Regions from separate parts of the Paenibacillus sp. Dod16 genome, predicted to be linked through region 2. Evidence: riboswitches for the same ligand, from Rfam matches in the RefSeq annotation. Region 2 holds a riboswitch; the other holds the start of a gene.

The links. A riboswitch is a leader RNA that binds a small molecule or an ion and turns the genes downstream of it on or off. The one in region 2 is predicted to bind cyclic di-GMP.
Region 1: linked by a shared signal. The riboswitch ahead of ACPV3A_RS23590 (non-ribosomal peptide synthetase) and the one ahead of ACPV3A_RS03920 (LuxR C-terminal-related transcriptional regulator) in region 2 are both predicted to bind cyclic di-GMP.

What each region holds. Positions count from the first base shown of each region.
Region 1 covers NZ_JBNDYG010000034.1:94,340-111,782, reverse strand. The annotation lists gene ACPV3A_RS23645 (sensor histidine kinase) at 1-72, opposite strand, end outside; gene ACPV3A_RS23640 (extracellular solute-binding protein) at 412-2,112, shown strand; gene ACPV3A_RS23635 (ABC transporter permease) at 2,209-3,099, shown strand; gene ACPV3A_RS23630 (carbohydrate ABC transporter permease) at 3,165-4,055, shown strand; gene ACPV3A_RS23625 (RidA family protein) at 4,363-4,743, opposite strand; gene ACPV3A_RS23620 (hypothetical protein) at 4,782-5,174, opposite strand; gene ACPV3A_RS23615 (hypothetical protein) at 5,258-5,488, opposite strand; gene ACPV3A_RS23610 (ABC transporter substrate-binding protein) at 5,779-7,494, opposite strand; gene ACPV3A_RS23605 (carbohydrate ABC transporter permease) at 7,612-8,514, opposite strand; gene ACPV3A_RS23600 (ABC transporter permease) at 8,586-9,566, opposite strand; gene ACPV3A_RS23595 (helix-turn-helix domain-containing protein) at 9,772-12,012, opposite strand; gene ACPV3A_RS23590 (non-ribosomal peptide synthetase) at 12,416-14,575, opposite strand; cyclic di-GMP riboswitch class I at 14,781-14,875, opposite strand; gene ACPV3A_RS23585 (hypothetical protein) at 15,450-17,443, opposite strand, start outside.
Region 2 covers NZ_JBNDYG010000003.1:428,867-442,191, forward strand. The annotation lists gene ACPV3A_RS03905 (ABC transporter permease) at 1-807, shown strand, start outside; gene ACPV3A_RS03910 (DUF5946 family protein) at 882-1,328, opposite strand; gene ACPV3A_RS03915 (Spo0E family sporulation regulatory protein-aspartic acid phosphatase) at 1,478-1,678, opposite strand; gene ACPV3A_RS03920 (LuxR C-terminal-related transcriptional regulator) at 1,834-2,562, opposite strand; cyclic di-GMP riboswitch class I at 2,712-2,806, opposite strand; gene ACPV3A_RS03925 (YitT family protein) at 2,950-3,594, opposite strand; gene ACPV3A_RS03930 (phosphosulfolactate synthase) at 3,786-4,652, opposite strand; gene ACPV3A_RS03935 (MFS transporter) at 4,764-6,074, opposite strand; gene ACPV3A_RS03940 (2-phosphosulfolactate phosphatase) at 6,270-6,977, shown strand; gene ACPV3A_RS03945 (hypothetical protein) at 7,097-7,483, shown strand; partial or broken gene ACPV3A_RS03950 (DNA polymerase IV) at 7,504-8,328, shown strand; gene ACPV3A_RS03955 (HigA family addiction module antitoxin) at 8,911-12,981, opposite strand; partial or broken gene ACPV3A_RS03960 (DNA polymerase IV) at 13,294-13,325, shown strand, end outside.

The sequences.
Region 1 (17,443 bases), on a different contig from region 2:
TCTATTTTTCAAGGTCAATCGCTTCAGGCGGGACTTCCAATTCTTTTCCGGTTTCAACGCTAGCATCCCCATCGATTATTGACTCCTCCTCTCTTCGAATCAGGTCTAAGACGTGCATAAATAGAAACAGGTGGGAAAAATCTTTCTAGAATATAACACAAATAAAAATGATTATTGAGCAAAGATTCAGATGCCTGAGCTGTTATCTTTCAGTTGAAAAAAACAGGGTAGACAAATGTCTTCTCCTTAGTGGGTGAAATGTCCAACCATCCGGAACAGCCGTCAATTTTTGTACATATGACCCCCTCATTTAGAAACCACCTTCTATCCTTGAAGGCGGTTTCATTGTGTTACAGTTAAATGGTCCATAGGGATAATTATTCCATTCAATCTGATAGAAGGGGTGTAATTATGAAAAACAAGTCAAAAACGTTAGCGCTATTACTTGCCTGCTTTCTCGTTCTGGGTGCTTGCAGCAATACAACTAATAACACGCCGGCTCCACCGGAGAAAAGCGCGGAATCAAGCGAACCCGCTGATCCATTCGGCCGCTACGAAGAGCCTGTCCAGATCAGCATCAGCATTGAAATCGATCCCACCGATAATGAATTGCCGCCTGGCGACACGCCGCTGGACAATCAATACACTCGTCAGATTAAGGAAGCGCTTAACGTGTACGTCGACCATCAATTTGCTGCCTCCGGCCAGAATCTTCGTCAGAGAATCAGTCTCGCGATTGCAAGTAACGATTTGCCGGATGCTATGGTCGTCAATGCCGTTGAGCTGCGCCAATTGGTTGAAGCCGACCAGATTGCCGATTTAACGGAGGTGTATGAGCAATATGCATCCCCGGATATAAAAACTATCATTGAAAATACCAACGGCGCTGCCTTGGATGCAGTGACCTTCGATGGCAAAATCATGGCCCTTCCGGGTGTGCAAGCCAATGCCGATGGCATTCACCTCTTGTGGATCCGACAAGACTGGCTGGATAAGCTGAACCTTGAACCGCCAACGACGATGGCAGAACTTGAAGACGTCGCCCGCGCTTTCGTCGAAGATGATCCGGATGGTAACGGTCAGCGCGATACGATTGGGATTACTGGACCGGAAAGTGGCGGTAAGCTGTATGCGAACTTCCTGGAGTCGAAGAACAATTTGTACGGCTTTGACCCCATTTTCTCCGCGCATGACGCGTTCCCTGGATACTGGCTCGAGGGCGAGGATGGCAGCCCTGTGTACGGCTCAATTCTGCCGGAGACTCGCGAGGCGTTAGCTAGTTTGAGAGATTTGTATTCCAAGGGACTAATTGACCCAGAGATGGGTGTTCGTAACAAAGCGGATGAGCCCATTATCGCCGGAAAATCCGGAATGTTCTTTGCGCCTTGGTGGATGGCTTACGGCCCGCTAACCAATGCCGTAAAAAATGATCCCGAAGCCAACTGGCAAGCTTATGCCCTGCCTTTGAATCAGAATGGCGAATTTAAACCACATGCTGCTACACCATCAACTGAGTTTGTGGTGGTTCGGAAAAATTACGAGCATCCGGAAGTCCCTATGAAGTTACTGAACAATTTGTTTAAAAACGAACAAGAGAACACCTTTGACCCGAGCAAAGGCGGTCCAGGTTACTATCCGCTCCGCGTCGTATACGCTCCATCCGATGAAATTGAATTTACGGTCAAAGCCCTGCGTGATGTGCTGGCAGGCAATAAAACCGCAGAGGATTTTGCGAATGACAAAGCCTACAAACTGCTGCCTTCGGACATCGCAAGCATCAAGACGATCAAAAATGAGCCTTATGATTCGATGGATATAGCAACATGGAACCCCGAAGCCAACTGGGGAGCATGGACTCGGGCGTACTCCATCATGGTGGGCGGCAGGCCGCTGGTTGATACCGAGTTTGAGGAGGTGTCCAGTCTTCTGTATGAGCAAACGCCACTAATGGAGAGCCGTTGGGTGAATCTGCGCAAGTTAGAGGATGAGACCTTCCTGCGCATCATCATGGGCGCAGCTCCACTGGAGACATTCGACTCCTTCGTCGAGAACTGGAAACGTCAAGGCGGCGATCAAATTACCCAGGAGGTTAAGGAAGCGATTGCGCAGTGATGTTAAGGCATACAACGAACCACATAGCCAGAGCTCCAGGCACCTGTCAGGAGCTCTGGAAGGCTCGATATAGGATTCGGGGAAAGGAGTGCTGTCATGCGAATGAGAGGTTTCGCCAAACATTATTATCTGATGCTGATCCCGGGATTTCTATGGCTGTTCGTCTTCAGCATCGTTCCGATGTTCGGCATCATCATTTCGTTCCAATATTTTAATCCAGGCAAAGGAATCCTTGGCTCGGATTGGGCGGGACTTGAGCACTTCAAGTATATGTTTTTGCTGAAGGATACACAGGAAGTCTTCATGAATACGCTTGTCATCGCGTCCATGAAGATTGTCGCCAATCTGATTGCGCCTCTGCTGTTTGCACTGATGCTCAATGAGCTGCGTCTGATGATTCTCAGACGCTGGATTCAGACCATTGTCTATCTGCCTCACTTTTTATCCTGGGTTATTCTGGGGGGCATTGTACTAGATCTATTCTCCTATAATGGACCCGTTAATCAACTGACTGCTTTGTTCGGATTCCAGCCCAAACTGTTCTTTGCCGATTCCCAGCTGTTTCCGTTCCTCGTAGTCGGCAGTGACGTCTGGAAGGAATTCGGTTTTGGTACCATTATCTATCTTGCCGCGCTTACCGGTATCAACCCGGCACTGTACGAAGCTGCCAACATCGATGGCGCAGGACGCTGGAGAAGTCTCTGGCATATCACGCTGCCCGGGATCCGCACGACAGCCGTATTGCTTACGGTACTCAGCTTGGGTAATGTGCTTAACGCGGGCTTCGACCAGATCTTCAATCTGTACAACCCGCTCGTCTATTCTACAGGTGATATTATTGACACCTGGGTCTATCGTACAGGTTTGCTCAACCTCCAATATGAACTTGCGACCGCCGTCGGCCTGTTGAAGTCCGTTGTGGGCTTCCTGCTGATATCCGTCTCGTATTATCTGGCTTACCGTTTTGTTAACTATCGCATATTCTAAGGATTCATCCTGATGCAAAGCTATGTAAACTCATACCATTCCAACTAGAGTAGGAGGTGCTGACCGTGGTCAGAGACCGGACGTTCGGCAACCGTGTGACTGATATTATACTGATTGTAGTCCTGATAGGCATTACTTTGTCATGCGTCCTGCCGATCTGGTACACGCTCTCCCTTTCGCTTAGCTCCAACTCTGCCGCTGCGGCCGGTAAGGTCTGGCTATGGCCAGTCGATTTCAATCTCAACGCATATAACCAGATTCTCAATGACAATCAGTTCTTCCGGTCCTTCTGGACATCGACCGAGCGAGTGCTGCTGGGGGTTATTCTCAATTTTATCATGGTTGTGCTCATGTCTTACCCGCTCTCGCGGACAGCGAGAGAATTCAAGGGGCGCAATGTGTTCATGTGGATTCTCATTTTCACGATGTTGTTCAACGGCGGTCTGATCCCCCTATATCTGACGGTCAAAGAGCTCAACATGCTGAACAGCATCTGGGCACTTGTCCTGGTAGGCGGCGCGCAGACACTCGTCTTCAATGTTATCCTCACGATGAACTTCTTCCGCAACCTGCCCAAGGAGTTGGATGAAGCCGCCCTTGTCGACGGCGCGGGACCATGGTACATCCTGTTCAAGATCTACATCCCTCTGGCCGTGCCGGTGCTGGCGACCGTCTCGCTGTTCAGTATCGTGTATCACTGGAATGAATTCTTGTACGGTCTGATCTTCATGTCCCGTGAGCAATTCTACCCACTCCAGACGTATATCCAGCAGCTTGTCGTCTCGGTCGATCCATCGACGATGTCCGAGGACCAGTACCGTCGCTTGTCGGAGTTGTCCAACCGGACACTCGATGCCGCCAAAATCTTCATCGCGATGCTGCCCGTCCTTATCGTTTATCCCTTCCTCCAGCGCTTCTTCATTCACGGGATTACGCTGGGTTCGGTTAAAGAGTAGCTCACACAGCAAGGACAACAGCAGGTTTCAGAGATCCATACCATTTTCTTAACCTTTATAATAAAACATATTGTAAATAGGGGCCGTCCCAAATGATCTTAGATCTTGAGAAACGGCCCCTTTTTACTGTTGCTACGTCTATAAAAAACTCTAATATAATGGGACCATGAGCTTGTCTGCCTTCCTCTTTAACACGCATGCCGTATTGATGGGTTAAGGCATATGGTGTTATCTAAAGGAGTCTGTTCTCTGTTCCCTGGTAATCATCCTTCCCCGTAACTTGGGTATCAAATGTATAGTAACAAACTTACTTCGCTGCAACGGCTTCGATCTCAACTAGCAAATCAGGCGATGCAAGGGCTTTGACAATAACTAACGTCGTCGCCGGGGGAGGAGTCGGCAAGGCCCCTGCTCCAGCCTCCATGAAGGCACCCAGTTGATTTTCATCCGTTAAATAGATCGTGGATTTCACGATGTCGTTGGCATCCATATTCGCACCTGCAAGAACCTTGTATAAATTATGGATCGCCATTTCCGTTTGTTGCCGAATACCTATACCGGGAATTCCATCCGGACCTACACCTACTTGACCTGAGATGAACAGCATTTGTTGGAATGATGTAACCTCTACTCCGTGGTGATAAATGTCCGAGGAAACCATACCTGGAGGGTTGAATTTTCTTAGCATCTTTCCCATCTCCTTTATTAGCATATCGGGATTCGTGTTCAAAGTCGGATGCAGGCATTAGATTTTCCTAACGGCGAACCACAGTTCAACAGTGTGAAGGCCGCCTCTTTCGCCGCAAACTTGCATTTCCATTTCATCCACATGCTCATTGCCTGACGTCGGGAGCCATTCCGCATAAAATCGTCGATACAACGTCTCAATGGTTTCACCAAATGCTCAACTTCGCCATTGGCGTGGGATTGCTGCCAGAATTGTGCCGGCGTGCTCGGTGTATCACCACTTTCATCACTTTGAAAAACTCGTTCAATACCGAAAACTTCGAATGATTCCTTCGTTTCGATCCGATAATTCACCGCATCCACCCCCTTAATCGTAATCAGGAATGAGAGACGTGGATAGGCTTTAAGAGCAATTCCGTCTTGGCGAGCCATTGCCGGCGTGATCCCATGAAGCGATTGAAATGCCCGCGCGAATGAAACCGGAGACTCGTAACCGTATTTTATGGCGATATCGATCACTCTAATTGCTTTGTTATTTTGTTATTTTGCAATTCGAGCGCGGCAAGAGTGAGCTTTCTGCGCCGAATATACTCTGCCAGCGTTACATTAGTAATGAATGAGAACATCCTCTGGAACTGATGAGATGAGCAGCATGCTCTACGAGCAACTTCACTCAGTTCGATCTCTCCAGCCAAGTTTAATTCGATATAGTCCATCGCCCGATTCATCCGTTCAAGCCATTCCATCAGATTCCTCCTCTCGACAAAAGTATAATATCCCGTCAATTTCGTACCGCAACTATTTGTGCACAAATTAGTTGCGTCTTCTTGGACAATGTTAATGTACATTCATTGTAGTACAAAGCCGAGCATGGACAGCGCCATCAAGGGAGCCGTTACAAATATTTTCGTTTAATACTCGCATTATCCTGCCCGTTAGCTTAATGAAATGTCTGGCGCCGAAATGCTATCTCACAAGAAAAAAAGGGCCCCGCTCGGCATAGCCGACTGCGGAGAACCCCATAACGATTCAGCATTTACTTTTTCGCTTCCAAAGCTTTTTGGTAGATTTCAAGGTATTGGGTTAGTTGGAGTCCGTCTAATCCCTTGACGTAGGCGTCCCATTCCTTATTGATGTCTTTAGATCCGGTAATAAATTGAGCCATGTTGGACTTTACGTAATCGATCAACGCAGTCTTGATTTGCGCCGCGATCTCAGCGTCTTCCAGCGCAATAAAAACGCCATTTGGGTATTGCTCCTTGGAATGGAACGGCTCATACTCCTTGGATACCTGATTCAGCCGCGTCCCATATCCATCCGGTGCCAGCGGATCTTGCGGTGCGGTCCAGGAAGCTCGATACGCATAAGTTCTTAAAGAAGGCCCGATCTGTTCCCATCCGTCATTATGCGTTGGCTTTTTGTCCGTTTTCGGAATCGACGTATATTTCGCTTGATTTCCGTTAATATCCAGTTCTCCGTCTTGTGCCTTTCGCCAACCTTTGTCTTCCGGTCCGTTCTCCTGCAGCAGAATTGCTTCTTCGGTGTAAAGGTAGTCCGCGAGGCGGATCGCTGCAATCTGCTGGTCGTTGGTCGCTTTGTTCGTAATGGCAAACTGGGAATTACCAATGCCGGCAAAATTCAGGGTTTGCTGAACGCCGCCGGGCCCTTTTAGAGGTGGAACCACGACGTAATCCTTATGCCGAGGCGCTTTATCATCCATGCTGTAGGCATAACTGATCAGCGCGGTAGACAAAGCTCCCATAACGTTGTCTGGTTCCCGGTTGGCCATTTGCTGAACCGCGTCAGCGTTTTGTGTAAAGGCTGCCGGATCAATCAATCCCTCTTTGTATAACTTGTTTAAGTAAATCAACCCTTGCTTCCATTCATCCTTATTTGCCGTAAAATCAACCTTGCCGTCAATGACCCTTAGGAAGGTGCCCGCATTCTTCTCGCTATAATCATCTAAAATAAAGGAGTTCATCAGAAAGGCCGAAACGTTTCCCGCCCACATCTCATCTGATCCCGAAAGCGGGAGTTCGTCGACCTTGCCGTTTCCATTCGGGTCCTTATCCTTAAAAGCCTTCAGGACATTGTAAAACTCTTCTGTGGTGGTAGGAACGGATAGTCCCAGCTGATCGAGCCATTTCTTGTTGATCCACATTTTCAATGCGTTATCGCAGTGATAACATTCATTTACTTGAGGAAGGGCGTAAATATTGCCATCGGGGGCCGTTATCGAATCCTTCATATATGGGATATCCTGCATTGCCTTCTTTATATTCGGCGCGTATTGTTCGATCAGGTCGTTCAACGGGATAAACACGCCTTGCGATCCATACTTCATCTGTTCTTCCTTGGAGAGGTCCCCATGCAGGATGACTTCCGGGTAGTCTCCACTGGCGAGCATTAGCTGTTTGCGATCCTTCAAGGCATTGTTCGGAACCAGATCCCAATCGATTTTGATGTTCGTTTTCTCTTCCAGGAACACGGTAAAGGCATTGGTTTTCATATCCTCGATGGTCGGAAACTGCGGCGCAAACATTCTTATCGTCATCGGCTGCTTCACAATCGGATAGGTGCCGACCTCTGTAAACAATTCACTTTGTTCCGAAGGCGATTCCGCCCCTGTCTCACCAGCAGCAGTGTCCGGGTTCTCCGGATTGGAGGATCCTCCACAGGCACTCAGCAGCATCGTCAAGGTCAACATACTGATTAACAACGCGATTAAAGACTTCGTCCACCCTTTGCGCATCAAAACAACTCCCCCATTCTTTTTCATGTTATTCCTGATCACAATCAGTAAACTTCCAATCACCCGTATCTTCCTTGAATAAAAGACCGCACCACCTCCCTTAAGCTGGGTTCCCACTTATCCTTTCAAGGAACCGATCATGACTCCTTTGACAAAGTGCTTCTGAACAAACGGATAAATGATCAGTACCGGTGCACTCGCGACCACGATCAGTGAATATTTTAATAGATCCTTCAGTCCTTGCTGCGCCTGCACCTGATCCACATTGGCCATCATCGACGGATCCACCGTGTTCAGAATCAAGACGTTGCGCAGAATGATTTGCAGCGGGAACAAGTCCGGAGATCTCAGGAAGATCAAGGCGTCAAAATATGCATTCCAATGTCCAACTGCGTACATGAGCGTCATGACGGCAATAATCGGTTTGGACAAAGGCAGGACGATGCTGAGAATGAACCGGATATCGCTGCATCCGTCCAGCTCCGCCGCTTCGGACAGTTCATCTGGGATGGTCGTCTGGAAGAAGGTGCGGGCAACGATAACCTGGATCACGCCCATGGCTCCCGGCAGAATCATCGCCCAACCGGTGTCGAGCAGCTGAAGATCCTTCACCAGGAGATAGTACGGGATCAACCCCCCGTCGAACATCATGGTAATAACCAGCACAATCATAAAGAAATGTCGGCCGTACAGCGTCCGCTTGGCAAGCGGATATCCAAACATGATTGTCAGTGACACGTTGATCGCCGTCCCTACGACCGTATAGAACAAGGAGTTCATATAGCCGACGCCGATCTGCGGGTTCTGGAATACCGCCTTGTATCCATCCAATGTAAAATCGACTGGGAAGAGCCATACCTTTCCGGACACGACGGCCTGCGGCGAGCTTACGGATGAGCTGAGAATATAAATCAATGGCACGGCCACGATGATAAGAATCAAGGTCAGGAAAGCATAGATCAAAGCGACAAATATGCGGTCCCCCCGGGATTCCCGAATAGCGGTTGTTGTTTTGGGCATTTTGTTCCCTCCTTGGCACCTTTTTCATTTAGGTATGGTTTCAGTCGGCCTCGGCGACGAATTCATTCGACTCACCACAGACTGCTGCTCGACAGCTTTCGGGCGATGTAATTCACGGCGATCAACAGGAGCAAATTCACCACCGAGTTGAAGAAGCCGATCGCCGCCGAGAAGCTGAAGCTCGACCCAAGCAGACCTACTTTATACACATAAGTAGATATGACTTCGGAAGAGGCGAGATTGAGAGGGTTTTGCATTAGATAGATTTTTTCGAAACCCAGCTTCATAATGTTGCCAAGATTCAGGATCAGCATGATCACTGACACGGGTATCAGGCTGGGGATATCAATCTTGAGGATCTTCTGGATGCGGGAAGCCCCATCCACCCTGGCCGACTCATACAGCTCAGGATTTACTCCGGCGAGCGCAGCGATATAGATGATCGCCCCGTATCCGGTGTACTGCCACACATCGGACCAGACATAAATGGATTTGAACAGATCAGGCATACCCATAAAATTCGTATTGGTTACTCCCATCATTTCGAACAGCTTGCTGACCATGCCCACTTGGGGCGTCAAATTGACGATAATGATCGATACCATGATAACCGTCGATATAAAGTAAGGAGCGTAAGTTATCATTTGTACGCTCTTCTTGAACAGCCCATTTCGGATTTCGTTCAGGGCGAGCGCCAGAATAATCGGTGCCGGAAACCCGACGGCCAGACCATAGAAACTGATCCCAAGCGTGTTTTTGATGTAGAGCCAGAAGTTTGGGGATTCAAAAAATTGTTCAAAGTATTTGAATCCAGCCCAAGGGCTTCCCCAAATCCCTTTAATGACGCTGTAGTCCTTGAATGCAATCACGATCCCGGCCATCGGCACATATTTGAATACAATCAAGTAAAGAAAGGGGAGCAGGAGACCCAGATACAGCTGCCAGTGACGCCTGATCCGGATCCACGTCGTTTGCGGGCGGGAGCGGGTGCCGACCTGAGCAGGACCGGGTAGCCCGGGACCGCCATGTAACTTATTGTTGAGACTTCGCATCAGCATGAACTCCTTCCGTTATATGTTGCGGATATCGTTAGCGCCCTTTTGGATGCGGCGGAATGTATTGCCATTGTAAACGCCCGATCTTACGATCAACAAGAAACAAGAATAAACGGGTTAACCATTTTCGCCTGCATGATTTATAACGAAAAAGGCAGCGATGAGCTCGCCACCTTAACCGTTTTCTACAAAGAAACCGTTTTCAACTGTTCGTTTTGCGGAGCTGATTGCTGCGGTATTCGCCCGGTGCCGTTCCCATAATCCGTTTAAATACTCGCGTTAACGAGATGGCGTGGGTATAGCCAACCCGCTCCGCAATCTCTTGTACAGAGGCATCCGTCTCCAACAACAGCTTCACTGCTTCACGCATCCGTACCTGGATAAGGAAATCGACGAACCTCTGTCCGGTATGTCCCTTGAACAACTTGCTTATATATTTGGGATTCAGCTGAAAACGATCCCCGAGCATCTCCAGCGACAAATCCGGGTTGGCATAGTCCTGTTCGATCAGCTTGCAGATCTCCCGGATAAGCGCTGCGTACTGCCTGCCTTCTTGTAGCTGACCCACGGATTCGAACAAACTGGTCATGACTTGCTTGATTTCAATCCGCAGCTGCTCCAGTGAACTGCCATGGTCCAGCATTTCCATAAGTAGGGGAAGCCGTACCTGGGACCACTCGCGGTAGACATCCTTATTCATGTCCGAAAGCTCCCGGCCGACGTTATACAGTAAATAATTCATCAGGTTAAATATCTCTTCATTGGTAAGAAGGCTGCCCTTTAACTGTCCGAACCATGCCTCATATGCCTCCTCCCACCCTATGTTCAGCATTCGGTAGGATTGAATAATCGAGCTGATTTCTCCTAGGTGAGCGTACACTTCGGCATGGCTGGTGCCGGCGATATCCTCGCTGCGGATCAGTCGGTTTTCCCCGAGCACGATTTTGTATTTAAGCGCTTGGGCTGCGCTTTTATACGACTTGGACAGGTCTTGGATCCGATAAACCTCCTCGCCACTTCCAATCGTAACGGTAAATTTCAAATTTTGCTCGGTCCAACCCCGCATTTTCGCGCCAAAACGGGATAAAGCTTCTCCCTCTCTCTCCTCTGTCTCGTCCCCCTCAAAGTAAATGACGGCAAGGCAGGAGGGCGACGTCCATTCCGACCACAAACGAATACTCTCCTTCATCGCAATCTCGTTCACCACGTTCCGGAGGACGAATTTCAGCAGATTCTGATCACTCGCCGTATACTTCCGGCAGAACTCTCCGTAGTTGTCCATTTCAATGATGAGTAACCTAAACCGGTCCAGCGGCTCGGGTAAATTCAGTATGGCGGCTTCCTCCTGCCACTCTTCCAGACTCATATCGGTTTGTCCCTCAATCAGCTGATGGAACAGATACCTTGTCCGCAGATGAAGATCTTCCTGGTATTTTTCCTGGTATTGTCTGGACTGCTCCAGGATATGATCGAACGCCGACTCAATAAATGCGAACTCATCGGGACTGCCTTTCCATAAGCCCGCGCCCCTTACAGGCAGGGAATAGTCGCTGAATCGCTCGGCGATCCGCTCGATCGGTCTGGCATTGCGCCGAGTCACATAGATCATCCAGATGAATCCGGCGGCGATCATGAGGAGTCCGATCACAAACCACAGATTATAGAGTTCTGAAATCGTGTTGACATATCCGCCATTGATGAGACCGCTTCCATATTTCCAACCGGTGTAGTCCGAGGTATATTCCGAGAAGAGCTCGGATTCTTTAACTTTCGCCTCACTCCCGAACAACAGCTGACCGGAAGCATCTTTAGCTTGGATAAAGCTGACCTTGGATTCGTACATATTCTCCGTCAATTTTTTCAGCGAATCTGCCGAAACGTTAACCACGATCATGCCGAGATTATTTTTCATGTATGGCGATCCCCGCACCAGACTGGCCACCTGTTTACCGCCAATCATTTTGAATTGCTCGAAGCTGCGCCCACCAGTCCACTTCGGAGTCTTGGACACCTGATATTCTTCGATAAATTTGCGGTCAGGATATGAACCGATATAAGCGTTGGTTGCATCACTCAACACATATCCGTCCGAATATCGCACCAAGTAAATGGAATCGATCAAAGGATAGTAATTGATCAATTCCTTAAGCTTCTGCACGGCCCTGATGTTGATGTAGGCATCACTTCCTGAGTTTGCCTTAAAAAAATTGTTCAAAGACTCGCTGTTGATACTCTCGAGGACGATCATATTATCGATCACTTTGAGCGACGTATCCACGATCCGCATCGCCTGTAGGGACAGCGTCTTATTGGCATTCAGCGCCTCGCGACGGCTTTGCTCACTGAACATTTGAAAGAAAACAAAGAAAATAAACGTGATGACAATCATAAATACCGGCATGTAGGACAATAGTAGTCGTTTAAACCATGATTTGCGCATCATAACCCCGCCCCTATGTAATGTGGACATGCTTTTGTATTAATGAATTATACAACGGGGGGCAATCCCCTGTCGGTTGAAGTAACTTTAGAATAATTTTGATGATAATCCGACAGTGGCGGATGGAATAGCAAGGTTAAACTGTTCACAAAAGAAAAAGCAGTCAACCTTTGTTTAAGGTGACTGCTTGCCGTCATCATACTTTAGCCTTGACTTCTCTTTATCTGTTTTGTTCACTTTTTTCCTTCCTTGCTCCCTACCCAAATTAGTGTGCTCCCATCCATCATTGGTGATGACTGGACGATAAACATCGATAGATCGGGTCAAATGCGGTCTCGATTTGCTCCACATCCTTGTACAGCCAGATCTTTTTAAGCATTTGCTGCGTTTCGTTTAGCGGTTCGTCTCAGTTGACGAGCATCGGACGAAGAAGATCAGGGTCCGGCAGAGCTTTTTTATCGACTTTCCCGTTAGGGGTAAGCGGCAAACTTTCCATCTGCACCACAAGTGAAGGCAGGAAATATTCAGGCAAATTCCGGGCTAAATACGCCTTGACTTCCGTTTCGGACAACACCTGTTTCGCAACAAAATACGCACATATTATCGGATTTCCACTTCCGTCTGCTTTGACGGCTACCGCGGCTTTCGAGATTGCGTTGTGTTCCAATAGCCGGGTCTCGATTTCTCCCGGTTCCACTCGATACCCTCGGATCTTTACTTGATCGTCGATTCGCCCGATCATTTCGATATTGCCATCCGGCAGCCACAGGGCCAAATCCCCCGTTCGATATAACCTTTCCCCGAGGAGCGGATGTTCCACAAACTTGGCTTCTGTCAATTCCAGCTGATTCACATACCCCCGCGCGATACCGTCTCCTCCGACGCAAAGCTCTCCTACTACTCCGATCGGCTGAAGCTTCAACTGTTTATCAAGAATATAAGCGGATGAATTGCATATTGGTCTGCCAATTGGAATGGTCGATTCGAAATCACGTTCGATCGGGAAGTAAGTGGAGAACGTCGTGTTTTCCGTTGGACCGTACATATGGATCATCCGCAGATCGGGGCACCTCTTCCTTACGGCATTTACGTGCTTCGGCGATAACGCTTCTCCGCCGATTAGCAAGGTGTCTAACATACGAAAGGCGTCTGGGTCCTGTTCGGCCAGATTATGGAATTGAGCCGTAGTCAGAAACCAAGCCGTAATGCGGTGGCCGATGATGGTTTCCTTCAATTTGTAAAGGTCAAATAGGTCCGTGTCCTTCATCAAATACAAAGTAGATCCGTTCAAAAGGGATCCCCAAATTTCAAAGGTCGACGCATCGAATGTTATTGTACCGGTTTGCAAAATTCGATACTCCTTGGAAAAGTTGAAATAATTGGTATTCTTGACCAGTCTTACGATGTTACGATGCTCAACCATGACTCCTTTCGGTGTCCCCGTTGATCCGGAAGTATAGATGATATAGGCTAGACTTTGCGAGGTTGCTGCAGATATCGTATGGGGACAGCTGTCAAGGCTTAGCTGCGCGTTGTCCCAATAAATTACTTTTCCCTCAAATGCTATGTCAGGCTTCCAACTGGAAGGAGCCAGTAAAAATCCCGCTCGACTGTCCTTGAGCATATATTCGATTCTTTCGCACGGAAAATCGGCTTCGATGGGCATATAAGCGCCGCCAGCTTTCAATATGGCTGTAAGCCCGACAATCATATTGACAGACCGATCCGCGACAATGCCAACGACGCTCTCCGGCTTAACGCCGTGATCCTGCAGTGCTTTTGCAAGCTGATTCGCGCGTTCGTTCAATTCCCGATAGGACATCTGATGGTCCTCGGTCATGACCGCCGGGCGATCGGGGGTTAAACGGACCTGTTCCTCAAACAAGTAATGGACCGTTTGGCTGGAAGGATAGTCCGTCTTAGATCCGCTGAAAGCCTGAATCTGTCTCTCCTCTTCTTCCGACATCATACGTATGTCGGCAATCACCTTCTCGGGGAAATCAACTACTTCATGCACGATTCGGCTCAAGTGGCCGCTCATCTGCTCGATCGTTTCTTTTCTGTAGGAGCGGGTCGAATATTCAAGGTGTATCATGATAAATTCCTTCTTAAAAGCCGTCAAAGCAAGCTCAAACGTCCCCAGCTGATCGGATTCATAAGGAGTGGCATTGGCGTTTTGCCAAGTAAACGCCGCTTTGATGAACGGGTTGCCGCTCAAATTCTTTCGCATATTCCGATCTTCGAGTGCTTGCATCGTGGTATGCTTGACTTCTATCAGAAACTTACCTAATGGCTTATGTACAGTAGGAGAGTAACGTATAGGAAACATCTGTCTTTCCAACAGATACCCAATTACGGGATCATCCTCGCCGGTATATTTGGCAAGCAGGATCGCATAACAAGCCATAAGTGCCATATCCACAGTTATTCCGAAATTGAACGCAAGTTCATGGAGTTTTCGGGTCGTTGCAAAATCAAGGGAAAAACGAACCTGGTTTCCTTCATCGTCGGCCCATCCCCCCCTCGGCAATTCGTCAATTGATACATCACAAGTCGTTTGTTCCATGACCATCAACCTCCCGGATAATCGATTCATTAATGTCTGATTGTTAACGAACAGAAAAATCCTCTTCGCATTCTGCGATCAAGTAATGTCCCCCTTCAACCCCAAACTAGTTTTTTATAGCGAAGCCACCGTTGTTTTTTGGAACGTCAAAAAAACCCCTTTCTTCAATTCAAAATAATGAATAAAACGGAGGTTTCCCGTTGTATTCGGCAACTGGCTGGCATTGCGGTCGCAGTAGATCCCGCATTAGCCCCTATAGCTTTGCGTCGCCACCTTTCGGTGGGTTTGCTATTGTCGTACAAAAATAGTATTTAAATTGTAAACCATGATTATATTATGTATTCGATTTACAATTACTGTATCTTGTTTCCAAATGAAAATCGATAGGTCTTTTGTTCAATATTGTCTTTCAAGAATGGTTTTGATGATATTGATAACTATCATAAAGCTCTAGGTCGCGATAGTTAATCTTTACTAATTTTTTCTATTCCCCGACTTCACTACACTTCACTTAACTATGTATTAAAGCTATTCTTTTCAAAAGAAAGGCAGCGATTTTCTGTAATTACTTGGATATTAGATGATGGCTGATCAAGAAAATTGTTCTATTTTTTAACTTCACTCCTATATCCATTGACCTAATTGCGACAGCAGGAATCATCAAGTCCAATAACTTTTGCCTCCTGTCAAACAGGACTAAATTACCATCTATAACTGGTAAGGACATTTCGCTTCCGATCAGAAAACTTTCATAAGTTCAACCCACTTGGTAATTCCATCCTTCAAGTTCCCGGTCTAATGGATCACTGGATAATAAAATAAAGAGCCGTTGTCCAGGACAACGGCCTCATATTGCTATATGTCATGAACAGTTTTAAAAAGGTCCGGTTATTTTCACCTTGATTTTATTGGATTCAACTGTTACCCCGTTCAATGTAATTCGAATCGACAACTCGGCTTGCCCCGGATGCTTGGCGATAATCTTTCCTTTGGGGTCGATCACCGCCTTATCCGGACGGCTGCTCAAATACTCAATGTGAGCGCCGGATAACTCCTTAGTCGTTCTTCCTCTCTCAAGGAAGACTTCGTAGGAATAACCGACCTCATCTCCCGGGTGAAGCTGGAGCGATTCAGCCTCGAGCTGTACTTTGTCCAGCGGCATGACCAGATTCGGGTCGCTATACTTCATCAGCTCGCTGCCATATTTGAAATAGAAGTTGCCAAAGTCGTCCTGCGCCAGCTTTTCCGCATTGCTCTCCAACAAGATGGACAGCGATTTGCTTGCTGTGTCAATCTTAAACATCTTACTCGTGTACGTATGGTCAGCAACATATCCCGTATAAATGGTACCGTACACATTGCCGTCGGTTCCAACGGTCAATCGAGGATTGCTGTGTGCATAATCTGCTGTAGGAAACATATCCTCACTGTAAATAATCTCTTGGCGTTCCGTATCATAGATGAACAGAGCCCCCAGCGCCATTCCCCATATGTTACCGTCCGGGCCCCATATCAAAGAGGTTACTGCTTTTTTGCCCGGAACAGGTACCTGTTCCAGCTCTACTCGGCCTGATGCTGTATCGTAAATGGCAAGTTTCCCCTCTCCGCCGGTCATCGCGCCGGTGGCCATAAACAGCTTTCCATTTTGGTAAAGCAACGAATTGATCGAATGACCGGATATAATGTCGCGCTTCACATCAAACTTTCCGGTAACAGGATTGTAGACGGTAAGTGCCCCGCCTGTTTTGCCTGCAATTGGATAGGAACCGATGTATAACAGGTTTTCTTCCTCGACCCCGAGCATGGCTACGGGCCGGTCTTGCTCCGAACCCAACTGACCAAGCCGCAGCGGGTTATTCGGTTCTGATGGGTCCGTCCGGTTCCAAGGTTTGGCTGGATCGTATTCAAAGAGGGTCGCTCTAGGATAAACGCCGAGATACATCTTTCCGTTCAATGAACCGAACCCTTCGACTTGACCGATTTGAGGATAATGCTTGGTCTCGTTACGGGTCGGCGAGTAAATTCCCATTCCCCCGCCTGAAATGAAGCCCGAAGACAGAATCTGCCCTTCTGTGCTCTTCCCGATATTAAACAATTCCACAAACTGTGCCGGAAACGGAAGCTCCGGCGTCTCAATCAAACCGGTTTCCAGATTGTAATAAAATGCCCTGCCGCTATTTCCGGCCAATCCGACCAAGGTCCAGCCCGGATACTTTGCCTGATCCAGCTGAACATAACCAAAAGCGACGCCTGCTCCTTTGACATCCACGCCCAGCGAGCCGTAAACCCCCGTATTCACATCATACGAATAAAGCGACCACTGCTGCCCGCCTCCCGGGAGAGTCTCATAATAGGTGTAGAACACCGTTTTGCCATCTGGCGATAATGGCGAGAATCCCCGGGCATTATAGGCCGTATTTTTATTTACGATCCAGCTGGAGGTATCGGGATCATAGACACACATAACGGGTCCTGGATCCACGCGCACGAAAAGTTTGCCCCCTGCATACCGGAGATCATAAACCGAAGTCATGCCGTTAAATTCAGGCGGATGAAGCGCGGTGGATGTTCCGCTTGCGAGATCGTATTGATAAAGCTTGGCGACATCGGCTCCCCCCACATAGATCATTTGACGATCGGAATCGTAAGCAAGGCTGCGGATATGAGACTCTTTCGAAGAAGTCTTGAAGGATTTAAGGATTCTGGTCTGGTCGGATGCGGGATCATATTCAAACAGCGATTGGGAATATCCTGTTCCGCCATACACTTTGCCATCTTCCCCGGCTACAAGCGTCCAGATCACGGTATCGGTAGGAACCGGTTTGCCGATCGTCCGCATCGTATCCTCTGCCGGATCATATTGAAACA
Region 2 (13,325 bases):
AGCCTCCCTTTGACGGTCGTGGAAGGCAGCATGGACGAGATCGGATTAGCCTCGCTTGCAGGCCGTAATCCCGTACTCCCTAATGAAATTTCCATCGGGATCAATATTGCCCGTAAATTGCAAAAAGGCATCGGCGACATAGTCACGATCTACATTGAAGGAGAACCGCATCCATTGCTAATCACCGGCACCTTTCAGTCCATTTCCAATATGTCGAACGTCGCCAGGGTCACATCGGATCTTGTCGAGCAGTTGAATCCGGACGCCGGGTTTATTCAACTTAAGGACAATGCGGACAACGATGCGTTTGTGCAGCAGTTGAACGAACGTTACAGCCCTTCCATTCAAGCGCTGAAGCAGGAAGTGCTGCTCGATTCCGTATTCAAAGAAGCCGCGGCGGTTTTGCTCATTCCGATGAGTATGCTGGCCCTTCTGTTCATGGCTGTCACTTGTCTTATTGTTTATACAACTTGCCGGCTGCATATTCGTAAGGAAACGAAAACATATGGCATTTATGCCTCGCTCGGCCTGACCGCAACCGACATTCGTCGTGCCTTGACAAGCGGCATTGCCGGACTGGCTGCGCTCGGTGCGCTGGCTGGCATCGCTTGCGGCGTCTACGCATTGCCGGCCGTGCTGCGCGGTCTGCTCTCTACCTATGGGATTGTCAAGCTGCCGCTCATCATGGAATGGCCGCTGGTCATTGGGCTGACTCTGATCGCGCTTGCTATCGCCGTCAGCGGCTGCTGGCTGGCTTCGCGAATCCTCCGCCGCACCTCCCTTCGTGTGCTGGTCATGGATTCATGAAGACGGTCCATGAACAGAAGATGACCTCCGAATGTCGGAGGTCATCTTTTTACTTCTTGCCTTAATAAATCTTTTTATTTTAATTCACATCGTATTTGTTCTTTCCACTTGATAATATTTGCGATGGCATTTGTTTCACCACCTAAATAGATATCTTCTATGGTCATTGACCAAAATTTAGATTTGCGATTTCTTTCGTTATGCGGAAGAGGGTTTGTTATTTTATCCACCTTGGTTACTGACTCTCGATTTTTCTTGAGTATATAGGCGGTATCCCAATCATGATCATAAGCATCCGTAAATAAATCAACCAGCAATCGGTAACCTTCCTCTGTAAAGTTGGAAGGATGCTGCAGCATATAACATGAAACAAGCCAAAAATGTAAAGCATATAACGCTGGATCACGATGTTCCCAGACAAGGGGAAAACCGAATAATTCATAGCAGGAAAACCCATCTACCTCCTTAGATCCACACTCAATACATCTTCCAGACTCCATTACGGTGTGATGATCAGCCACTTTATAATCCCCCTATCCTAAATGCTACTTTCCCCAAGATTAATAGATTGACGTTGCGTTACGTCAACTCTTTGTATTCAACCAAATAGAAACACATTAAGGCACAGAAGGTATCTTCTGTGCCTTATTGATTCAAGTATGAAGAAGATCTACTTTCTTTCGATATATTCCTCTTGGTTTTTTAATTCCATGTAACGAATAATCAGCTTATCCAACGACTGTGAAATTGCGACAACATCTTGATGCACCAGTTCGAAACTGCTCGCCACTCGCTCAAGTTCTCTTCGGAGAAGTTCGAGTTTTTTCGATACTTGTTTGAGTTCGCTCTCGATAGAAATCACCTTGTTCACCTACCCCCGTCGTAACAAGTGATTGATGACAGCTGCCACAGTTATCGATAACGCGAATCAGTTTATATAACTTACTTATCATTATAAATTTCGACGACAACAAAAAAAATACCCAGAATTGGGTAATCTTTATTTTAAGACAAGTTTTATGACGATTATGTAAATTTTTTAAGAAATGCTCCTTTATGGTTGACCCTCGTTTTTGCATAGATCTTTTTAATAAAAGTACGAACCGTGCTTTGGCTAATACCATAAATATCAGCAATTTCAGGGACATTTTTATTCTCAAGCCACCCATAGGCTATTTCTTTCTCGCGATTCGTCAATTCATATTGGTGAAAGTGAGAATAGATCAGCTCCCTTTGCAGAACGGGATCCTTTTGAGGTGATTTTTCTTCAATATTCTTGGCCAGGTGTTCAATGAGCGGTATGGCAAATGTAACCTCGTGCAAATAATGAAAACTAAGACCAAGGTAGCCTATAATCACATTTTTTATTCGAAGGGGGGTACAAACACACGCCAATTCTGAAAACACACGATTACAATGCTCGGCCCCAATTACGACAGAAAGCGCTTGTTGTTCCATGGATAATGAAATGGCATTGCTTCCTGCGTCTTTCATTGCCAACGAGGTCCCATTTTTTATATTATTCCTCTCGAGGAAACTTCTTAAAGAACCTGTTCCGCAATAATCGATAACGGCACCATCCGCATCTGTTATAACAAATAAATAAGGTATGGACAGCAAATTGTTCATATTCCTGGTTTCCTCTTGCAGCAAATAAAGAATTTCTTTCCGTTCAATCAACCTTTGTTTCATTTCAGTCATACTGAGGATATTAGGAAAATGATTGTTTACTTCTACCAGTGTTCTTTGACCCATTATTCCCCCTCTTCCCTTGTAAGAATAAGCGATTAATAATGAAAGCGATCTCCTATTCATCACTGCTCATTCGACAGCTCACAGCAAAAAATAAAAAAACCCCATCCATTATGATAACCACAACAAAATAGACGGAGGCTTCCGTCGTATTCGGCAGCTGGCTGGCATCGCGGTCTTAAGTAGATCCACATTAGCCCCTGTAGCTTTGCGTCGCCGCTTTTCAGTGGGTTTGCTATTATCGTGCGAAGTAGAAATTTGTCGAATATTCTAACATGTTATGACATATCCAAACTATAACTTGCATTGTTTTTCATTTAATATAGGCCGCACGACCCAAATTTCCATATTTTTGTTAGATTTGTCAATCACTCTTACACATATGCAGAATCACTTTTTGCGCCAAGCGGGTTGATAGACCGATTTCGGGGGAGGGAACTGGTGAATCCAGTTAATGATCCGGGTCGATATCCACTGGCATACAACTGCAAGGATAATAATTTTCCAATCGATTACATAGGCAGCGAAGGCGAATATAATTCCATTCATCCAGAACAATGAGGTGCCCGGGTTGATTCTTTTATACTTATAAATGGCTAAGGCAACATAACCGATTCCCCCATTCGATACCCTCTGCTTTATAAGGATGGCGACACCTGTTCCGAGAATAACCGAGCCGAATAGAAGATCGATCCATACGTTGCCGAACGGGGGTTCTAGGAACACCTCGAAGAAATTAACGGAAACGGACGTCACTGTTATAACAAATATGGTCCCGAAGGCACTGACACCATCAAGATAAGGGACTGTAAAGGCAAGGAAAATAAAATTGGCCAGCCACAGTCCGAGACTCATCGGGATCTCGAACGCATGGTTCAGAAGCACCGCGATCCCTGCTCCTCCTCCCGAAGGAATGGCGTGAGGAAACAAGAACATGGCCATGGCAAAACCTTGAATGATGGAGCCGGCGGTAATGTAGAAGAGTTTCTTAGAAATATGACGATAGAAAAAGGGGCTCTTCCGCCCGGGTAGGATCTGTAAGTTCACACGGAATCATCCTTCATAGATTAGAGTAACAAGCTAGTCCTGCTTTTTTAAGTGTATGCTTGTTCCCTGGAGGGGATACCGGGATAGATCTTTTTAACGAAAATATGTATAGGCTGACTCTGGAGATATCCATAGGCAGCCCGCTAGTATTTATCATTCTCTTGTGGTTTGGTCTATGTTTAAATTACGTAACAAAATCCATCGGTTTGTTTCTCTCTCACCCCGAGTTCAAACGTATCTTGACGAAGACCCCGGCGCATCGTTTCAAGGGAAAGCACTTCGGTGGGTTGGATATTTCCCAAATGCACATGAGATCCGAATTTGCGGAGAAGCATCGCTTGCTGCTGCTTAAGAGGTGCCTCCCAAATCAGCTTTCTTGCATCCGACACGTTGTCGATGATATTATTTATCATTTCTTCCTGGCACTCGCCATGCTTATCGTAAATACCGATGCCTAGTCCTGACTCGCGCGCTTCAACAATGATAAACTCCGCGCCTACGTCTAAATCCGCTTCCATCGTATACGCGAGCATTTCGGCGTCGATGTGGGAACCGGATTGTTTTTTACCATACTCCGTATAAACCCGAAGTCCGCGTTGTTTACCTTCCCGGATGAGCTCCGTTCGTTTTTTTCGAGACATCTCAATCGTGCCGTCAGATACTTCTATAGCGTTAAATCCAAGTCGGCAAACGGTATTAAAAAATGCGGGGACGACATCTTGCTGCACGGCTGTCTCAAGCAAGGTCCCGCCGGGCATGACCGTGATTCCATGTTGTTTGGCTAGATTGATCTTGTATAGCAGCATTTCCGTTTTATACAGCGGAGCCGTCCCAAAACCGAATTTGACACAATCGATGTAATCCGAGGCTGTTTCGATCACATCTGAGAACATGTTTCTACCCAGGCCTTTATCAATTACCATCGTCATCCCGCGTTCCATGACCCCGTAGGTGTCGTGGTCTTTTTTGCCGTGTTCGGGATTTTCGCGCAGCCCGCTCGGATCACATATCTCCATGGGCCAAACTGTTCGCAGGGAACTGTTCATTCTAGGATCTCCTCAATTCTTTTTGATTTAGTCGTTTAATCCAATGACATTGGCATAATATGCTCATACCCATTGACAGGTGCCCATCTTTTGTCATAGGGATTTGTCCGGTCATCCGATCTGCCGAGGCGGCTTAATCAAAAAGAACACCAAACCTAGTGTAACCAAAGATAGTGAAGACACGGTTATAAAAACAACCTGATCCGATTTATCCATCATCCACCCGAACAAGGGCGGCCCTGCTGCAACTCCCAAAAATCGCAAGCTATTATAAAGGGACGTAATCATCCCTCGCTCACTTTTCTCAACAGCACCGGTGATCATCGTATTCAAGCAAGGAAGAAGCATTCCGGTCCCGATACAACTGACTGTCAGCAGCCCGATAAACACGTAAATGTTCTTAAAAAAGAAAAGTGTAGCTGCCAGAGATAGGGTCATGGCAATCAGCCCGATATTCATCAGCCAACGAATCAACAGGCCATTCTTCTTGATCAAGCTTCCAGTCGTATAGGAAGTGATAACCATCCCAAGTAATGGAATGGCCAAAATCAAACCCTTCACGACCCCGTCAATGTTATAAGGCTTGTCTTCAAGAATGTTGGATAGATAAAACAGTATGCCAAACAAAATGAATAGCCCCAGCGAACCGGCAAAAAAAGCAGTGATGAGCCAGCGGCCTTTTTCTTTAAAGATGTCTCCGATTTTTCCGAGGTACTTCCTTAGTTCTTGCTTTGAATTATGTTTCGATTCTTTGATCATAAAAATGACGGCCAACAACGATAGTGCACAGAACACGGGAAATGCGAAGAAGGAAGCATACCATACGATCAGCATAAGCAAGGAGCCGATGATCGGGCTGAGTACCTTACCCGCGCCATTGGAGGCTTCGATTAGTCCCAGTGCCTTGCTTTCTGTCCCGCCATCATATAAATCGCCGACGAGCGCCATGGCAATCGGTGCTGTTCCGGCGGCCGCTAGCCCCTGAATCGCCCTCGCGGAGATAATCACCCCGAAAGAGTTCCAAATAGCACCGAATCCTGCCAGAATACCGGCACCTCCATATATGATCAGGGCGGGTATAATAATAACTTTGCGTCCAAATCGATCGGACAAATAACCAATAATCGGAATAAACAAGCCAGCTGCCAAGGAGAAAATCGTGATGATCAAGCTGCTTTGGAATTTACTGATACCCAGTTCCCTTTGCATTTCAGGAAGCCCCGGAACTAACATGGAATTGCCAAAAACGAGCACGATCGGAATCGTTGCCAGTGCGATAAATTCCCACACTTGACCCTTTGAGCCGGTAGAAGTTTTTGATTTTCCGGTAGATTCGCTGTCTTGTGTCTCCTCGGAGTCGGTCTGCAGGTCGATATCGCTATGAAAGCTGATATTCAGTTTTCGCTTTTTGGTCTTCTCCATGGTATCGCTCCTCGGACTTGAAGTTCGTGTAGAACAGAACATTTTCTTTATCCATGCTTCCTAATTATCACCACATCCGGATTTAATATTCCATCACGGCTGCTGAATCCATTAGAGGATTTGAGCACTCCTTGGATTTGGGCAAATATACTGTTACTAAAATAGCCCATTATGCCGGGTAAAAGGGGATACGACATGCCGATACAGATTATTCAAGGACACCACCACACCTTGGACGCATCACACATCAATATTGTAATTGATGTTATAAGGGCTTTTACCGTAGCGCACTATGCCTTTATCCATGGGGTTCAGGGTATCATTCTGGCAGGAACTCTGGACGACGCCTTACGTCTAAAGAAAATCTATCCTGACTTTTTATTGGCGGGAGAGATACAGGGTCTGCCGATTCCGGGGTTTGAGCTGGATAATTCGCCTGCGCGTTTACATGGCTTCGATCTTCGGGAGAAATTTCTGATCCAAAAGACAACCAATGGAGTTACAGCCACCCTAAACGCATTGAGCACCAAGCATCTATTCGTTACCGGGTTCACAAATGCAAGAACAACCGCAGAGTTTATAAAGAGGAACTTATTAAAAGACGATGACATGATGATTAATGTAATTGCTTCGCATCCGTCAGGGGATGATGATCTGGCCTGCGCACAATATATATCGGAAATTCTCCAAGACACTAATCGTATATCTGCCAAAGAAACCATTGAACGAATTCGAAAGTCAGAAGCGGCCGGGAAATTTTACGATATTGAAAGACCGGAATTTTTACAGGAGGATATTTCGTTTTGCATCCAAGAAATCCCTTCCGACTTTGTAATGAAAGTGAATCTGAACAAAAACCATCCGTTGATTGAAAGGCTCCAGGTGGGGGTCTTTAATCACTGATTATGCTAGGTACCGCTTGTGAGTTTCTGAGTCGTCATCATAAGGGTATAATTTACATTGATAAAAGAACGAATGTTCGCATATAATACAAACAAACGTTCCCGTCAATGAGGTGGTTAATGATGTTGAGTATTGGGTTGAAACCAGATGAAACCCAACTGGTGAAGGATTATATTTTATTACCCCTTTTACTTGATGTGTTAGAGCATGACCGTTCGATCCTATGTAGAGCAGATTTAAAGACCCCGGAGCTAACGAATGCGATGATCGACCATTTGCAGGCAGCTGCATTATCCGATTTAGCTCTGGCTCGCAGGAAAATGCGTGAATACGCCATTAAGGTTTACGAGGATCGAAAAACAAAGCTTGGCATTGAGGTTGAATTCATCTGCAGAGGGTACCATCACAAGCTGTCTATACTGTGGGGGCTAATTGAGGCAGAGATCGAGCAGAGATCGTACACCTACCTGGGGCTAAAAATCGCAGATAAGGGGAGTTCGCTGTGAAATCATCTAACCGAGTGATCATGTTAGGGGATTGCCAGTCCTTTTATGCATCTGTTGAGAAAGCAGACCATCCCGAGTATAAAAACCGCCCTTTGGTCGTTGCAGGGGATCCGGAAAGACGTTCAGGCATCGTGTTGGCTGCTTGTCCGCTCGCTAAAGCAAAAGGAATAACGACGGCAGAGCGATTAGGAGAGGCACTATCCAAGTGTCCCGACCTTGTCGTCATCAAACCCAGAATGCAGAAGTATATTGACGTCTCGATGCAAATCACGGAGATATACAAGAGTTATACCGATTTAGTTGAGCCTTACAGTATCGACGAGCAATTTTTAGACGTTACCGGTTCGCTGCATCTGTTCGGCACACCGGATGAGTTAGCCAGAACCCTTCAGCGTCATGTCATGGATGCCACGGGTGTGTACGCTCGCTTCGGCATCGGCGAAACCAAAATCCTGGCTAAAACCGCCTGTGATAACTACGCCAAGAAAAATCCGTCCGGCATCTACACGTTGTCCAAGGACTCGCTTCCGGATACCCTCTGGAAACTGCCCGTTAGCTGTATGTTTATGGCCGGCAGCAAGATGACCCGCCACTTTAACGTCATGGGGCTGCCCACGATCGGCAGCGTGGCTCAGACGCCACTTGCTAAATTGAAGCAGATGATGCGCCGTAAATTCGGTAAAAATTCCGATATTTCAGCCGAGATGTACTGGCGAATTGCCAACGGAATCGATGATAGCCCGGTAAGGCCAGGCACGCACCAGGTTGACCCTAAATCGGTTGGACACATGATGACTCTCCCTCGCGATTATACCAAGCTGGAAGAAATCAAGGTCGTACTTTTAGGTATCAACATAAAAAACGCGTGCATAAAACTGTTTAATCTTTAATTCTCTGGAGAAATAATATTTTTTAGGTTGTTTGATATTGAGCATTAATAAAAAATGAGCATAATTCTGTCTATTTATGCTCATTTTAGTCGAAAAAGTTGTTCTATTGATTAACATAGACGGTCGGAGTTTGATTGTATGACAAACGCGTCCTTGGTCGATTCACGAAGAAATATTTTAAAAGGCTGCCATGAATATGGCAGTTATTTTCACACTAGATGCGTCGGCTATGAATTCCCAATTGGCCAGTGGGAATCAATACAGGTGATGCTAAACCAGAAGTGAATATCTTTCCTAGAAAATGCTGCGGGAAAGCGAAACGGCTTACGAACAGCTATCGAGGTATTGGCTATACCTGCTAACTCCATTACGCCAAAACTGCCAAGGGGAGGCTTTTGTTTTAGCAAACAAAAGCCTCCCCTTCAGTTACCAACTGGTTTCTGAGACCTCGAAAGCAAATGAAGCCCATCTGCCATAACCTTCCCGTCGAGCTTAGCCTATCCTAACCTCATTTTAACACGCTTGTGCCACGAATCCTCAATCGTGAAGTCTCTTTGAGATCTTCGCTTCTGAATCTTGCCACCTGGCTTCGTGTTCATAGGATTCAGCTATTTCTTCGAGAACCCTCCCAACATATGGATAGTCAAAGTATAAACGCTCAGCCAAGGTGTGGTATTTTGCTGCGAGTTCACGCTCCTGTTCGCCACCCTCGTTACGCCAATGTACGCCTCGAGAATTATGAACGCCGATATAAAATCCCCTTCCTATTTCTGGGGATGCTATCCCCTCCATCGCCTCACAGACCGCTTCGCAGGGCCATAAACCACTTTCCCCCACCGGCGTCTTGGCAAGTAATTGGCCAAGACAATGATCTCCAATCTCAGCACGACCGAATTCGCGGCATAGACGACGAACCTCGGTAAGCCAAGCAATAAGTGCCTCTGCGTCGATTTTTCCGTTTACGTCAGTGCCAGGGATATTTGTTATCTGCTCAAGAAGGCGATGAGCTGCTGCTGCGACTGCCGCCCGCTGCTCGGGATTCTCAATCTTCCATTCCGTTGGGTCCTCGCCTTCGTCTCTCCGCTTGTAGGCAAGTGCCACCGCTTGGACAAATAACACCGGTGACTCCGCTATTTGACGTTCAAGATTCGGAATTCCGTGCTCACTGTGATCGAGAGCGTCAATGAACATAAACTCCAACTGGGCCATTTCATCACGAGTGACGTCTGCGCGCCCATTAAGCGAATCCAATGACTCTGAGATGTAGTAGCTGTCCAACTTGAACTGGCCTGCCGGTTCGGCATCAACCGTTACTACATCTCGCAGCAGCCGCTTTAAGCGGGAGGTTTCAATATCCTTGAAATTCATGTGAACGGCGTGGAACGCTGCACGGGGGCGCCGGACCTTCAGGAGGTTGTCGATCATTTCAGTTAGCTCGGCTGTCGTGTGTCGGCTCCAAGACGGGAACACATCTTTCCAGTACCCGACGTGGATATCCTCGCCATACCCATCCAAGAGACGCCAAGTGGATGCTTGAAACGGTGCGTTTACAAACAACCGGTTGAGCTCATCGGGAGGCAACTCTTGGGCCGCTGTCTGCAACACTTCGACACGCGAGTCATCCTCAATCGCCAGCAAGAAACCCTGTAAGCACCACTCGGCTTTACTGCGGAGATCTCCTTCAAGAGAAAGGCAGCGCCGGATGAAATCGACTCGTGCCTTGACTCCGGTGACACACGATACTGCGTAGCGGCCAATGACGCCCGATGCTCCACTGCCGAACATCAATTTCTGAACTCCTTTAAAACCACACTCGTTCCATATTTCTCTCATCGCATCGTGGCGAGACCTATCGATCCGCTCGTCACGCTTCCGATAGTCGAAATCCTCCTCTTCGATCTCATCAATCGATTCCTGCACCCACTGCTCAGCGAAAAGCCAACCGTGACGTATGACTGGATCTTCGGGACGGAGAAGATCATAGGATTCGCGGGCACGATCACGGGTTGCTTCACCGAGCTTCTGGTAGCGGCTTCGTCGAGTGAAAGCAAACTGCCGAATGCGTTCGCGCAGTGCTGCTTTAGCAGATTCGCCAGCGTTCCTTGACCATTCACCGATCAGATCCCAGACCGTATTTTGGTCCTCCGCAGGCATACCCTGCAGAGACTCAACTAATGCCCCAAGTGTCTTTTCGTCGTGAGACGGCCAAGCTATTAGAAGGTCCAGAGCCTTTCGATTGAAGTCGTACATTTCCTTTCGTGTGACGACCTGTCCAGCCCCGGAGGCGTCGCTACGCCAGTTGGGTCTATAGCTATTGTGCCCGATCTGGGAACCCGGTTTAATTTGCTCGATGCAAATTTCCCAACCAACATCCGGGAAACGCTTGATAATCATCTCCAATACCTTGAGCCTCTGCTCCACTGATGCCGCCGTTTGTGGCATCCATGATCTGAAGATAGCTTGAAGGCTTGCTTCAGGCTTATTTGCCCAATTATCGTCAATTTTCAATTGGGAAAGCCGGGCTAGTATCGCCGACACGCGTGGAAGATTCTGTGGTCTCCATGCAAGGCATTCCAATCCCCAAAGAAGACTCGTACGTGATGGTGAAACCCCGAACAAGCTACTGTCAACTGGCTTTAGAGTGCCGAAGACAATGGGATTTTCGTTCCGTAAATCTTCCTCGATGATTTTGAGGAATTCGTCAGGCGCTGCTTCTGCATAACGCGGTAGGTCGCGGTTGTGAGAAAGCAGCTTTTCGAGCGTCAACGGTGTTAGAAGTTTCCGGATCAATACAGCGACCCGGCCTTCGACATCAATGCCGAGACGACTCTGAAACAGGTGGTTTCCATGAACAGACAGGATGACGAGTGTCTCACAAATACCCTTGCGCAACGCACTAGAGTGATCGCGTGTTTTATCATAAAGCGCAGCTGCCCACCTGTCCTTTTCGGATAGTTCTAGAGCCGGATCGGCCTCTGAAAGGACGTATTCAGCAGAGACAAAGAACCGGCTGAGATCCGCTGGTGTCACCATCCGAGCAATTGCAAACAACGCGTCGAGCTTCGAAGCCACACCACGATATTGCCCCGCAGACCAAACCGGGCTATCATCGAACTGAAGCAGACGGGCGATGTCAACTTCGATCGTTTCATACTCTCGATTTGCCATATTGGAGACGATTTTACGATCGGCCTCCGTCTCGCTGTGCCAAGCTCCAATTAGAGTCATTGGCACGAGAGCCTTTGCACTGTCGTCGTCGCCTGCCCATTCTGGCTTTCTGATCGCAACGTTCTGAGAGAGTCGACGACGGAGAATCGTCGGTGAACGACCCGATTCCCTAGCAAACCTGTCGATGTCACCCTCCTCTACTCCCATCGAGGTAAGAGCCTCCTTAAAAGCTTCGTGGCTAAGTAAATCGAGCTTGATATCTGCTTCCGTATCGACAGCATTACGAGGGCGAAATACGATGCAATGAAGCCGGTGATGGACGTCGATAAGTTCACGCTCTGTGACTTCCGAATAAACGATTGGGATGAACGTCACTGATGAAGAAACGAGCATCCTGAGCGCCTCGGGTGATGTAAAAACCGCGGCTAGGTCTTTGAATTGGCGAAGTTCTGGATCATCGAACAGACAAGCCAGAAAAGCAAGTGCCTCATCCCGCGAGTCGGCCGCGACAACAAAGGACCTGCTGCTTGGCTTTTCAAGCCAAGTCCTAAACGTATCGCGGTACGCGGCGATCGAAGGAGCGAATATTTCTGGCGTTAGGCGTGGCTCGCTGGCATTCGCCCAACTGTTCCAGGCTTGCTCCAGCGTTTCATAACCGCTTACTGTTAAGCCTAGCTCTTCTGCTAGCCATATTTGCGCTGGCACGGATTGCTCAAGCCACTGTTCGAGATCACTCGCGTCAAAGGCTCTGACCGCCTTCCAGTCGCCAGCCGTGTTCTTGGACTTCTCCCAGTCAGTCTTGGCATGCCAATTGCGAGGTGTCACGAAGACAAAGGTGCTTTCTGCTCTCACGGCGGGATCTACCGAGGTCAGCCGAGCAATATAATCGCTCTCGGCTTTAGAACCTGGCTTTTGGTCGGTACCAAACTCCCAGTAAGAGTCGCCCTCTGGAATCCAAGGCGTAGCTACAGCAGCTTGTACGAAGCCATCGGAACCTTTGCGCTGCGCATTGTCATATCCAGGAAAGTCGACCTTTTGGAGTCCATTGCCGGTCGAGTGCACTAACTTCCGCAACAACACAGGAAGACGACTTCGGGCATCGATTTGACTATTAGCCCATTCCTCGATCTGCCTTGCCTTGATAGTCAGGAAGTTAGGAACAAAAGCACGCACCGTGATCGACCTTTCGGCAGAAAATCGCAACTGTTGGTCGTAAGCGGCCTGCATATCAAGTAGGTGCTTCCGATTAGCTCCAAACGCCCTCTCCAACCTGACAGCCATTTCTGGGGACAGGGACGCCTTTCCATTAAGGAAATTTGACAATGCTGGTCTACCGACACCAAGTCGTTCGGCAGCTTCTTTCACAGACATCCCCGAGGGAATGATAGTCTGACGCACGTAGGCGCCTGGATGGTCAGACACTCCTGTAGACTTTTTCATTTCACAAACCTCCTCTATTATGTGTAGCGTTACACAATACAATATATTTAGTATTGTATTGTGTAACGCTACACTTATCAAGAAGAATTTTCTATTTTTATAACCATAGTGGTGGACCTTTTGTTTTTCATAAACAAAAATACTCCAGATACCACACCCTCGCCAAAGCTAAGGACATAACGATGGCCGTTCAGCAAAGCACTAGCAAAGTGTCCAGATCTTATTTGGATTTTTTTCACATTGATAAAGGAACATTAGTTCGCATATAATACAAACGAATGTTCCTATTTTGATGAAACGAAGGAGGAATATATGTTGAAATCGTCTAAACGTGTGGTCATGCT